DNA from 2 places in the Labrys sp. HAY1-8F genome. Region 1 is predicted to be linked to the other one. Evidence: predicted binding sites of a transcription regulator. Region 1 holds the regulator's gene; the other holds the start of a gene.
The links. The regulator PhoB, encoded in region 1, activates phosphate uptake and scavenging genes when phosphate is short. The targets are predictions, from matches to a motif close to TGTCATNNANCTGTCAT.
Positions count from the first base shown of each region.

Region 1 (5,259 bases):
CTGCGCATCCTGGCCGCTCTCGATGCGGTAGCCGAGGCCAAGAGCGCCACACCGGCCCAGGTCGCCATTGCCTGGCTTATCGCAAGGCCCGGCATCGTCGCTCCGATCGCCAGCGCCACCAGCGTCGAGCAACTTGGGGACCTGATCAAGGCGACCGAACTCAATCTAGGTTCGGGCGAGATCGAGCAACTCACCAAGGCGAGCGCATAATTTTCGTCCTGCTGTCGAAAGCGAACGGGATGGCGCGTCATTGTCATGCCGGCGCATCATGCGCCGGCGGAGACAGGAGAGACCCATGCAGTTCGCGATTCTGATCTACAGCAACGAAGAAGCCATGCTGAAGGTGGACCCCGCCAATAAGCAGGCTGTGCTGGCCGCCTATCAGGCCTATACGGAGGCCCTCAGATCGGCCGGTGCTCTCGGCCCGTGGAGCCGTCTGCGCCCAACGTCTGCGGCGACGACCGTGCGCCTCGCCGACGGCAAGACCCAGGTGCTCAACGGCCCCTTCGCCGACACCAGGGAACAACTCGGCGGTTTCTACATCATCGATGTGCCGGACCTGGATGCCGCGATCGGCTGGGCTGCGCGTTGCCCGAGTGCAGCCATCGGTACCATCGAGGTCCGGCCGGTGTGGGACCCCAAGGATTATTGAACCAAGCGAGCCGATCCGGTGCCTTCCGCCCCCGCCGTCGAACTTGCCGAAATCGTCGCGCGACGCAGCTATGGCAGGCTCGTCGCCCTTCTCGCGGCACGTTCGGGCGACATTGCGGGGGCGGAGGACGCCCTGGCCGACGCCTTTGCGGCGGCTTTGGAACATTGGCCGGCGGGGGGTGTGCCCGCCAATCCCGAAGCCTGGCTCCTGACCGCGGCCCGGCGCCGGCAGATCGACGCGGCCCGCCGCGCCAAGCTGCGCGGCGAAAAGGCGGACGAGGTCATCCGCCATGTCGAGGCCCTCGCCTCCGAGCAGGCCGAACAGCCTGTCATTCCCGATGAGCGCCTGCGCCTGATGTTCGCTTGTGCTCATCCCTCGCTCGATGCCGCCGTGCGCGCGCCCTTGATCCTGCAGACGATATTGGGGTTCGACGCCGGCGCGATCGCCAGCGCCTTCCTAGTTTCACCTGCGGCGATGAGCCAGAGATTGGTGCGGGCCAAGCTCAAGATCAAGCAGGCCGCCATCCCCTTCCGGATCCCGGAACCCGATGAGTTGCCCGGTCGTCTCGAAGCGGTATTGGAGGCCGTCTATGCCGTCTATGCCGAGGGTTGGGCCGATCCCGAAGGGGCGCAGGCCCGCGAGCGCAATCTGTCGGTGGAAGGCATCTGGCTCGGCCGGTTGCTGGTCTCGCTCCTGCCCGGCGAGCCGGAAGTGCTCGGCCTGCTGGCCCTGATGCTGCATGCCGAGGCCAGGCGGGCTGCACGCCGTAGCCCGGTCGGCGACTATATCCCGTTGGAACAGCAGGATACCACGCTTTGGGATGCCGCCCTGATCGAGGAGGCTGAGGCTTTGCTCGCCAGGGCCGGGCAGGCGCGACAGATCGGTCGCTATCAGCTCGAAGCCGCGCTGCAATCGGCCCATGCCAATAGGCGCATCTGCGCGACGACGGACTGGGCCGCGATCGTCACGCTGTATGAGGCCTTGGTACTACTGACCGCGTCCCCTGTCGCTGCCATCAACAGAGCCGTAGCGCTCGCCCGTCTTGCAGGACCGCAAGCCGGATTGGCCGGGCTCGACGAGGTCGCCAGCGACAGGCGGATCGCCGATTACCAGCCTTATTGGGCTGCACGCGCGGACTTGCTGGCCCGCGCCGCAAGGCAGGAGGAGGCCCGCAACGCCTATTCGCGGGCGATCGGGCTGGAGAGTGATCCCGTCATCCGCCGTTATCTGCAAGGGCGCCTGGCGGCTCTGGGCTGATATCGGCGCCTGCAGAAGCTATTGGGGATAGCGGCCATTGAAGGGCGGGGCCTCGATCCACCATTGCGGTGTATAGGCGCGCTTGATCGGGCAACGGATCAATGTGTCTTCATCGAGCCACAGCTGCCGCTCGGGGGCGGGGGTCATCACGATGGTTTCCGCCGTGCCGGAGCGGCCGCTTCGCAGGGCCTGGTCCTGCGCCGGCGAGCTGCCGCATCGAAGCTGCAGCGTCGCCTGGAACTTGGCGCTGGAAGGCTCCTCGCCATCGGCCTCGATGACCGCGCAATATTTGCCGTAGAGCTGGATGGCAGGACCGGCTGCCCGTAGAAGCTGCACGGAAACCCGGTTGCCTGGCGTCGCCCCCTGCTTGTCGCAGCCATCGTCCTGCAAGGCATAGATGCCGTCGGCATAGTTGCCCGCCTTCTGGGCATAGGACGTGTGCGTGGCGGGCGCGCGTCCGGCCTGCCTGACGGACAAGACGGTCCTGATCTGCCTGCTGCCATCGGGTGCGACCTCCACCATGGCCTCGACCTCGCATCGCGAGCCTTCCTTGCAGATACCGGCGACCTGCTCCTGCATGTCGCTGTCGGCTGCGATGAAGCAATCCTTGCCGATATAGGAGCCTGCCAAGCCGGAGCCGGTACCGAACTCGCCCGAACACAAGGTTTTCTTGAGCTTGGCCGCTGCGGCATCGCTGGGAAGCAGCGCCAACGAACTGGCAGTCAAAAGCGACGCGACGAGCAAGGAACGGATCATGGCAACCCCGGCATTTTCTTTGGCAAGTCGTCTTATCGCAAGCCTCTGAAATCGCCTAGATCGGGCGAGTACCGGGTACGTGATGCGACAAGGCCGGCGGTGAGCCGCCGGCCTTGGTGTCGGGCGATGAAATATCCGTCCTAGGCCTGCTTGGCGAAGGTCTCGTCGAAGGAATAGCCGGCGCCGCGAACCGTGCGGATCGGGTCGATCTCGCGCGTGCGGTTCATCGCCTTGCGCAGTCGCCCGACATGCACGTCGACCGTGCGCTCGTCGATATAGACGTCGCGGCCCCAGACGCTGTCGAGCAATTGCTCGCGTGCGAATACGCGTCCCGGCGCCTGCATCAGGAATTCGAGCAGACGGAACTCGGTCGGGCCGAGGCGGATCTCGCGATTGCCGCGATGAACGCGCTTGGTCTCGCGGTCGAGGGAAATGTCACCGGCCTTGAGCAGGGAGGCGACGTGATCGGGCTTGGCCCGACGCAGCAGAGCGCGCACGCGGGCCGAGAGTTCCGGCACGGAGAAGGGCTTGACGACATAATCGTCGGCGCCGGTGGCCAGACCCCGCACACGCTCGGTTTCCTCGCCACGCGCCGTGAGCATGATCACGGGCAGGCGCTCGGTTTCCGGCCGCATGCGGATGCGCCGGCACAATTCGATACCCGACAACCCCGGCAGCATCCAGTCCAGCAATACCAGATCCGGCACGCTTTCGCGCAGGCGGATCTCGGCATCGTCACCGCGCGCCACACTGTCGACCTCATAGCCTTCGGCTTCGAGATTGTAGCGCAGCAGCAAGGTCAGTGCTTCTTCGTCCTCGACGATCAGAACCTTGGGAGGCATGGCCTATCCCTTGTTACTTAGCCGGCACAGGAAGGTCGACGAGATCGGTGCTGTTGTCCGCCTTGGGCCGCTCGCCGGCCGGCGATTCACCGGTCACCAGGTAATGCACCGTTTCGGCGATGTTGGTGGCATGGTCGCCGATGCGCTCGATGTTCTTGGCGCAGAACAGCAGATGGGTGCAGAAGCCGATATTGCGCGGATCTTCCATCATGTAGGTCAGCAATTCGCGGAACAGCGAGGTGTACATCGCATCGATCTCGCCGTCCGAACTCCAGACCGAGAGCGCTTCTTCGACATTGCGCTGGGCGAAGGCGTCGAGGACCTGCTTGAGCTGCTCGAGCACCAGGTCAGCCATATGGTCGAAACCGCCGAAGAGCTGGGCCGGCTGCGCATGGCTGTGGATGGCCACCACGCGCTTGGCGACGTTCTTGCCGAGGTCGCCGATGCGTTCGAGATCGTTGGCCACCCGCAGGGCCGAGACGATTTCGCGCAGGTCGAGTGCCAGTGGCTGGCGCTTGGCGATGACCAGGATAGCCCGGTCCTCGACCTGGCGCTGGAGCTTGTCGATCGCCAGATCGAGCTCGATCACGGCCTTGGCGCGCTGGGTGTCGCGCTTGAGCAGGGCTTCGACGCTGTCGGCTACGCTCTTCTCTGCATAGCCACCCATTTCGGCGATCATGTTGCGCAATTCGCGCAATTCCTGATCAAAGGATGTAACGATGTGGTCGGACATGCCGCCTCCAAATGAATTCGACGCTGGCCGAGGGATCAGCCGAAGCGGCCGGTGATGTAATCCTGTGTACGGCTGTCGTTCGGGGTGGTGAACATCTTGTTGGTCTGGCCGACCTCGATGAGGTCACCCAGATAGAAGAAGGCCGTCACATCCGCGCAACGCGCCGCCTGCTGCATATTGTGCGTGACGATGACGATGGTGAAGTCCCGCTTCAATTCGTCGATCAGTTCCTCGATCTTGGCGGTCGAGATCGGATCGAGCGCGGAGGTCGGCTCGTCCAGCAGCACGACTTCGGGCTTCACCGCGATGGTGCGGGCGATGCACAGGCGCTGCTGCTGGCCACCGGACATGCCGAGCGCGGAGGCGTGCAGGCGGTCCTTGACTTCGTTCCACAGGGCGGCCTTGGTCAGGCACCATTCGACTCGGCTGTCCATTTCCGCCTTGGAGATCGACTCATGCAGGCGAACGCCGAAGGCGATGTTGTCATAGATCGACATCGGGAAGGGCGTGGGCTTCTGGAACACCATGCCGATGCGGGCGCGCAGCACTGCCGGATCGATCTCCTTGCCGATGACGTTCTGACCATCGAGCAGCACGCGGCCCTTGGCAGTCTGGCCCGGATAGAGGTCGTACATGCGGTTGAGCACGCGCAGCAGGGTGGACTTGCCGCAGCCGGAAGGACCGATCATGGCCGTGACCTGCCGGTCGATCATGTCGAGATTGATGCCCTTGAGCGCATGCTTCTCGCCATAGAAGAAGTCGAGATTCTCGACCTTGAGCTTCACGGCAGCGGCTGGATTGGCGACGGGGCGTTCGGCAACCGCGATGGAGGCTTGTGGAGTAGCGGACATGGGATCACTCATTTCTTGGGAGCGAGCACGAAGCGGGTCAGGATATTGAGCGCCAACACGCCGGCGGTGATGAGGAGGGCGCCGCTCCAGGCCACCAAGACGGCCTTGGGGTCGGGATAGGGCGCGAGCTGGTAGATGGCGGCCGGCAAGCTGGCAAAGGCATTGCCG
Region 1 is NZ_JBPGWZ010000002.1:2,232,408-2,237,666, reverse strand. It holds gene ACR9ZN_RS19435 (aldo/keto reductase) at 1-210, shown strand, start outside; gene ACR9ZN_RS19430 (YciI family protein) at 296-652, shown strand; gene ACR9ZN_RS19425 (RNA polymerase sigma factor) at 671-1,909, shown strand; gene ACR9ZN_RS19420 (hypothetical protein) at 1,928-2,665, opposite strand; gene phoB (phosphate regulon transcriptional regulator PhoB) at 2,806-3,507, opposite strand; gene phoU (phosphate signaling complex protein PhoU) at 3,521-4,240, opposite strand; gene pstB (phosphate ABC transporter ATP-binding protein PstB) at 4,276-5,103, opposite strand; gene pstA (phosphate ABC transporter permease PstA) at 5,100-5,259, opposite strand, start outside.

Region 2 (5,259 bases), 1.6 Mb from region 1:
CGACACTTTGCGCTGTCGCGGCCTCATTGGCGAGATGGCGAGCAAAATCCCTTCGAACAGTGGGAAGACCTGAAAACGGTGGATGCCCCGCCTAACGCCCCCTACTCCGCCGCGACCGTAACGTTGTCAGCGGGATCGATGATGCGGATCGTCGCCTCACGGCCGATCAGGCGGCCGAGCGCCTTCATGCGGGCGTTGAGCCGCTCGCCCACCAGCCCCTCCAGGTCCCGCGGAACGTCCAGCAACAATTTGCCGTGGCTGACATAGAGCGGGGCGCGCGGCAGCACGCCCGGCATCGAAGCGGACAGGATATACCCCACCCGCATCAACCCTCCGAGGATGCGCGCCCGGTCAAGAATGCGCGCGGTAGCGATCTCGCGGATGCGGGGAGACAGCTCCTCCTCGTTCAGGCCGACATGGCGGAAATAGTTCGCCACCGCCATATAGGCACGGCCGCGATGGTCGACGCCGACAAAGGCGGCGTTGGCGATGATATTAAGGCTCTGCTCGCCGCGATAATCGGGATGGGCGCGCCAGCCGATATCGGCCACCAGGCAGGCCGCATGGCGCTGGCGCTTTTCGTCGGGGGTTTCGTCGATATGGGTTGATGCCATGAAGCGGTCGCCCCAGCGCACCAGTTCCTCACCGTGCTGGGGCGAGCGCGAGCGCAGGATATTAAGTTCGCTCGCCGCGCTGATCAGCGGATCGAGCTTACGGCTCTCCTCGTCCAGCAACGAATAGAGCAGCCCTTCGCGCACGCCCTGGGCCGAGATCACCACATCGCGCGGCTTGCCGGCCTTGATGACCTCGCTCATCACCGCCGCGCCATAGGCGAGCAGCGGCAGGCGCCCGGTCGAGACGGTGTCCTTGCCGATCAAGGTGGTGTTGTCGACCCGCATGATCAGCTTGCAGAAGTCGAGCATCTCGCGCGCCGGCACGCTGTAGCCATGCATGATGTGCAGGGGATAGCCGAGCTGCATCATGTGCAGCTTGGCGAGCGACCGCCAGGTCCCGCCGACCGCGTAGAAGGTGCGGTCCTTCAGATGCTTCAGTGGGTCCGCCTTGGCGAGCTTTTCCTGCGCAATCTTCGCCGCCTTGCGCACAGACTGGCCGGAGGTGTCCTGCAAGGCGAGCCCACCGAGAGGCGTCGTCATGCCCGCGCCGGCGCGATGACCATGCACCTCGATCAGTTCGAGGGAGCCGCCACCCATGTCGCCCACGACACCATCCGGCATGTGGAAGCCCGAGATCACCCCATAAGCCGACAGGCGCGCCTCGCGCTTACCCGACAGCACTTCGATCTCAGCACGGCAGATCGCCGTGGCGCGAGCGATGAATTCCTCGCCATCCTCGGCATCGCGCGCCGCAGCCGTCGCCAGCACATAGAGGTCCTTCACGCCCATGGTGTCGCACAAGGCACGGAAGCGCACCAGAGCGGCATAGGCCTTGGCGACAGCGCTTGGATCAAGGCGCTTGGTGGTCATCACGCCGCGGCCGAGGCCGCACAGCACCTTCTCGTTGAAGACGGCTGTCGGGCTGCGCGTCAGCCCTTCATAGACCACGAGACGAACCGAGTTGGAGCCGATGTCGATGGTCGCGATCGGCGGGCCCTGGCAGATGCGGCCCTGTGCGAATCCGGGCTGCCACGGCCTCGGACCCGCGATATCGGCGGCCTGGACGTGAGGAACGGTATCAGCGTCTGCGGCTGAGGAGCGTTCTGGGAGAATTGTGTTCAAGAGATTTGCCTCGTCCCGATAGGCTGGGATTGGTCATGAAATATTTATGGGCGTTGAAGGGCTCTTCATCAGGCTGCGGGACTATGCGTTCGGCGGTCCCGTCGGGCAAGATGCTCCAGCTCTGTTGGTTGTCGATAAGGTTGGCGATCATGATCTGATCGAGGACCTGCTCGTGCACCGTCGGATTGAGGATCGGGCAGAGCGCTTCGACGCGGCGGTCGAGGTTGCGTTCCATCAGATCGGCCGAGGAAATGTAGAGGGCCGCCTTCTGGTGCGGCAGGCCATGCCCGTTGCCGAAGGCGTAGATGCGGCCATGCTCCAGGAAGCGGCCGACGATCGACTTGACGCGGATGTTCTCCGACAGGCCCAATACCCCCGGCCTGAGGCAGCAGATGCCGCGCACCACCAGATCCACCTGCACTCCCGCCTGGCTGGCGGCATAGAGCGCATCGATGATCATGGTATCGACCAGCGAATTGCACTTGGCCCAGATCGCCGCTGGCCTGCCGGCCTTCGCGTGCTCGATCTCGGCATTGATGTGATCGAGGATGCGTTGCTTCAGCGAGACAGGCGAGACCGCCATGCGTTCCAGCGCCGCCGGCTCGGCATAGCCGGTGATGAAGTTGAAGATACGCGAGACGTCGCGCGCGATCACAGGATCGGCGGTAAAGAAGGATAGGTCCGTGTAGATGCGTGCGGTGATCGGATGGTAGTTGCCGGTGCCGACATGGCAATAGGATACGAGCTGGCCCATCTCGCGCCGCACCACCAGCGAGAGCTTGGCGTGGGTTTTCAGCTCGATGAAGCCGAACACCACCTGCACACCTGCACGCTCGAGGTCGCGCGCCCAGCGTATATTGGCTTCCTCGTCGAAGCGCGCCTTCAGTTCCACCAGCGCCGTCACCGATTTGCCGGCCTCGGCCGCCTCGGCGAGTGCCTTGACGATCGGGCTGTTGGAGGAGGTGCGATAGAGTGTCTGCTTGATGGCGACCACATTCGGATCGCGCGCCGCCTGGTTGAGGAACTGCACCACAACGTCGAAGGATTCGTAGGGATGGTGCACCAGGATGTCCTTCTGCCGGATGGCGGCGAAGGCATCGGCCCCATGATCGCGGATACGTTCGGGCGAACGCGGCGAATAGGGCTTGAATTTGAGGTCCGGACGGTCGAGCCCGACGAGTTGCGACAATTCGTTGAGGGCGAGCATACCCTCGACGCGAAAGACCGCGTCGTCGGCGACATCGAGTTCCTCGGTGACGAATTGGCGGATGCTGTCGGGCATGCCGGCTTCGATCTCAAGGCGGATCACCACGCCGCGCCGGCGCTGTTTCAATGCCGTCTCGAACAGCAGCACCAGGTCTTCTGCCTCTTCCTCGACTTCCAGATCCGAGTCGCGGATGACGCGGAAGGAGCCCTGCCCTTTCACTGTATAGCCGGGAAACAGCTTGGCGATGAACAGCACCGCCAGATTTTCGAGCGTGATGTAGCGGGCCGCCCCTGTCTCGGCGAAATCCGGCAGGCGGATGAAGCGCTCCACCTTGTGCGGCGCGCGGATCAGGGCATTCAACATGCGCCCGTCGCTGACGCGTTTGAGCTGCAGGGCGATGGTGAAGCCGAGATTGGGGATGAAGGGGAATGGATGGGCCGGATCCACCGCCAGCGGGGTGAGGATCGGAAAGATGTAGCTGAGGAAATAATCGTCCAGCCAGGCGCGCTCCGCCTTGGAAAGGTCACGCGGCTCGGTGATCACGATGCCTTCGAGCAATAGGTCGTCGCGCAACTCGGTCCAGCGTTTCTGCTGGTCGCTGGCAAGCTTGGATACGGCCTCGCCGATCTTGACGAGCTGTTCGGCCGGCGACAGGCCGTCGGGGCTGCGCGCCGTGACGTCCTCTCGCACCTGGCCGATCAGGCCGGCGACGCGCACCATGAAGAACTCGTCGAGATTGCTGGCCGAGATCGATAGGAAGCGCAACTGCTCAAGCAGAGGATGGCTCTTGTTGGACGCCTCCTCCAGCACGCGGCGATTGAATTGCAGCCAGGAAATTTCGCGGTTGATGAAGCGATCCGGGCTGACGCGCAGTGCGATCGGGTCCTGAGCAGGAGCCGCCTCGCGCGCCGTCTCGCCTCGCATCACACTCTCTTCCGCCGTCTGTGCCGTGCTGGTCATGGTCGTTAATGCCGCTCACTATGTCCCGGAGCAAAGCGCGTTTAGACGGAAACGCTTGTTTGCTCTCGCTCTTTGGTTCGACGCGTCCTTGCGATTCTTGGCGTGACCGCCAAATCGTAAAACGCTTTAGGCCGGCGTTACAGGTCCCGCCGGTCGGAATCGCTGCCCGTCATGGGGAAATCTGCTTAGGCCGCCTATATGACAATGCTGTCACATAAAATGACCGCCATGGGGAAAATTCGCAAAACTCCTCCCCATCGCCTGTGGAGCCTCCCCGGATTGGCTGAACGAACTGGCCCCGACCGGACTGTATAAGGTATCTTCCGACCGGCCCTCCAATCGTCCATCTACGACGGACGAAACGATTTGTCCGTTCCAAGCAGAGTTTACCGACAAGACCCACGGACAGGCCTTGCCGATAAACCTCGCAAATGTTTGGTGTCTTGCAGAGTCCTCTGGATTGTAACCATGGTTCAATCAAGAGGACTTTGCATAGGAGCAAATCCGGCATGCGCAGGCTCATATTTTTCTCCATGGTCATCCTGACCGTCTTGCTCCTTCAACCGATGCACATTGTGGCCCGGACCAACACCAGCCCAGCCCTCCAAGCCGATCAATCCGGCGCATCCGGATGCGTCTCGGTACGGGATTCCGGCGATCCGAATAGAAATGGAACCGCGCTCATCGGCTGCTTCAACCCAACGACGGGCGCTTTCGAGTTGCCTTCGAACCTCCGCAATCAGGGAGATATCGACGAGCGCGTCCTGAGATCCTATGGGTTTGTAGGCGATGGAGGCAACCACCCCTTGTCCAGCGTCGCCACTCTCAACGGCCGCAGTACCGCCGGCTGGTCCCTGGCACAGTGGCAGATGATACTTCCGGCAGCCCGCGCCCTTTCGGATGAGATCGACGGCACCGTGATCAACTCGCTGATCCAGACGAGGCCGGGCGCCCTGAAGTTCCGTCTAGGCCCTCTGACTGGGCGTTTCTCCGCGCCGATCACCTCTCCCTGCGGCAAGAGCATTCGTTTCGAAGGAGCCGGACCGGAACTCACCATATTTCGCTTCGGCGCCAGTAATGGCTGGGATCACTGCCATGCCGGCGCCCCGACGGGAGATAAGCTGGAACTCCAAGGCATCAAGTTCCAGTCCAGCGATACCGCTTCCACGAACACCATCGGAATCAACGCCAGGTTTGCACCCAGCGTCAATGGAACCTACTCCAACTTCGCCCTAGAGAACTTCAACACCGGCATGGTCCTGGTCAATTCGGCCGGCACCACGATCGAGGGCGGGATGATCACTGCCGGACCGTCGCGCAAAGGCCTCGCCACCGCGGGAACCGGCATCTGGTTTC
Region 2 is NZ_JBPGWZ010000002.1:661,138-666,396, forward strand. It holds gene ACR9ZN_RS12080 (transglycosylase domain-containing protein) at 1-73, shown strand, start outside; gene ACR9ZN_RS12085 (Ppx/GppA family phosphatase) at 102-1,664, opposite strand; gene ACR9ZN_RS12090 (RNA degradosome polyphosphate kinase) at 1,693-3,867, opposite strand; gene ACR9ZN_RS12095 (hypothetical protein) at 4,437-5,259, shown strand, end outside.
Region 2: a site for PhoB is predicted at 4,102-4,118, ahead of ACR9ZN_RS12090 (RNA degradosome polyphosphate kinase). Genes of this name have one in related genera too.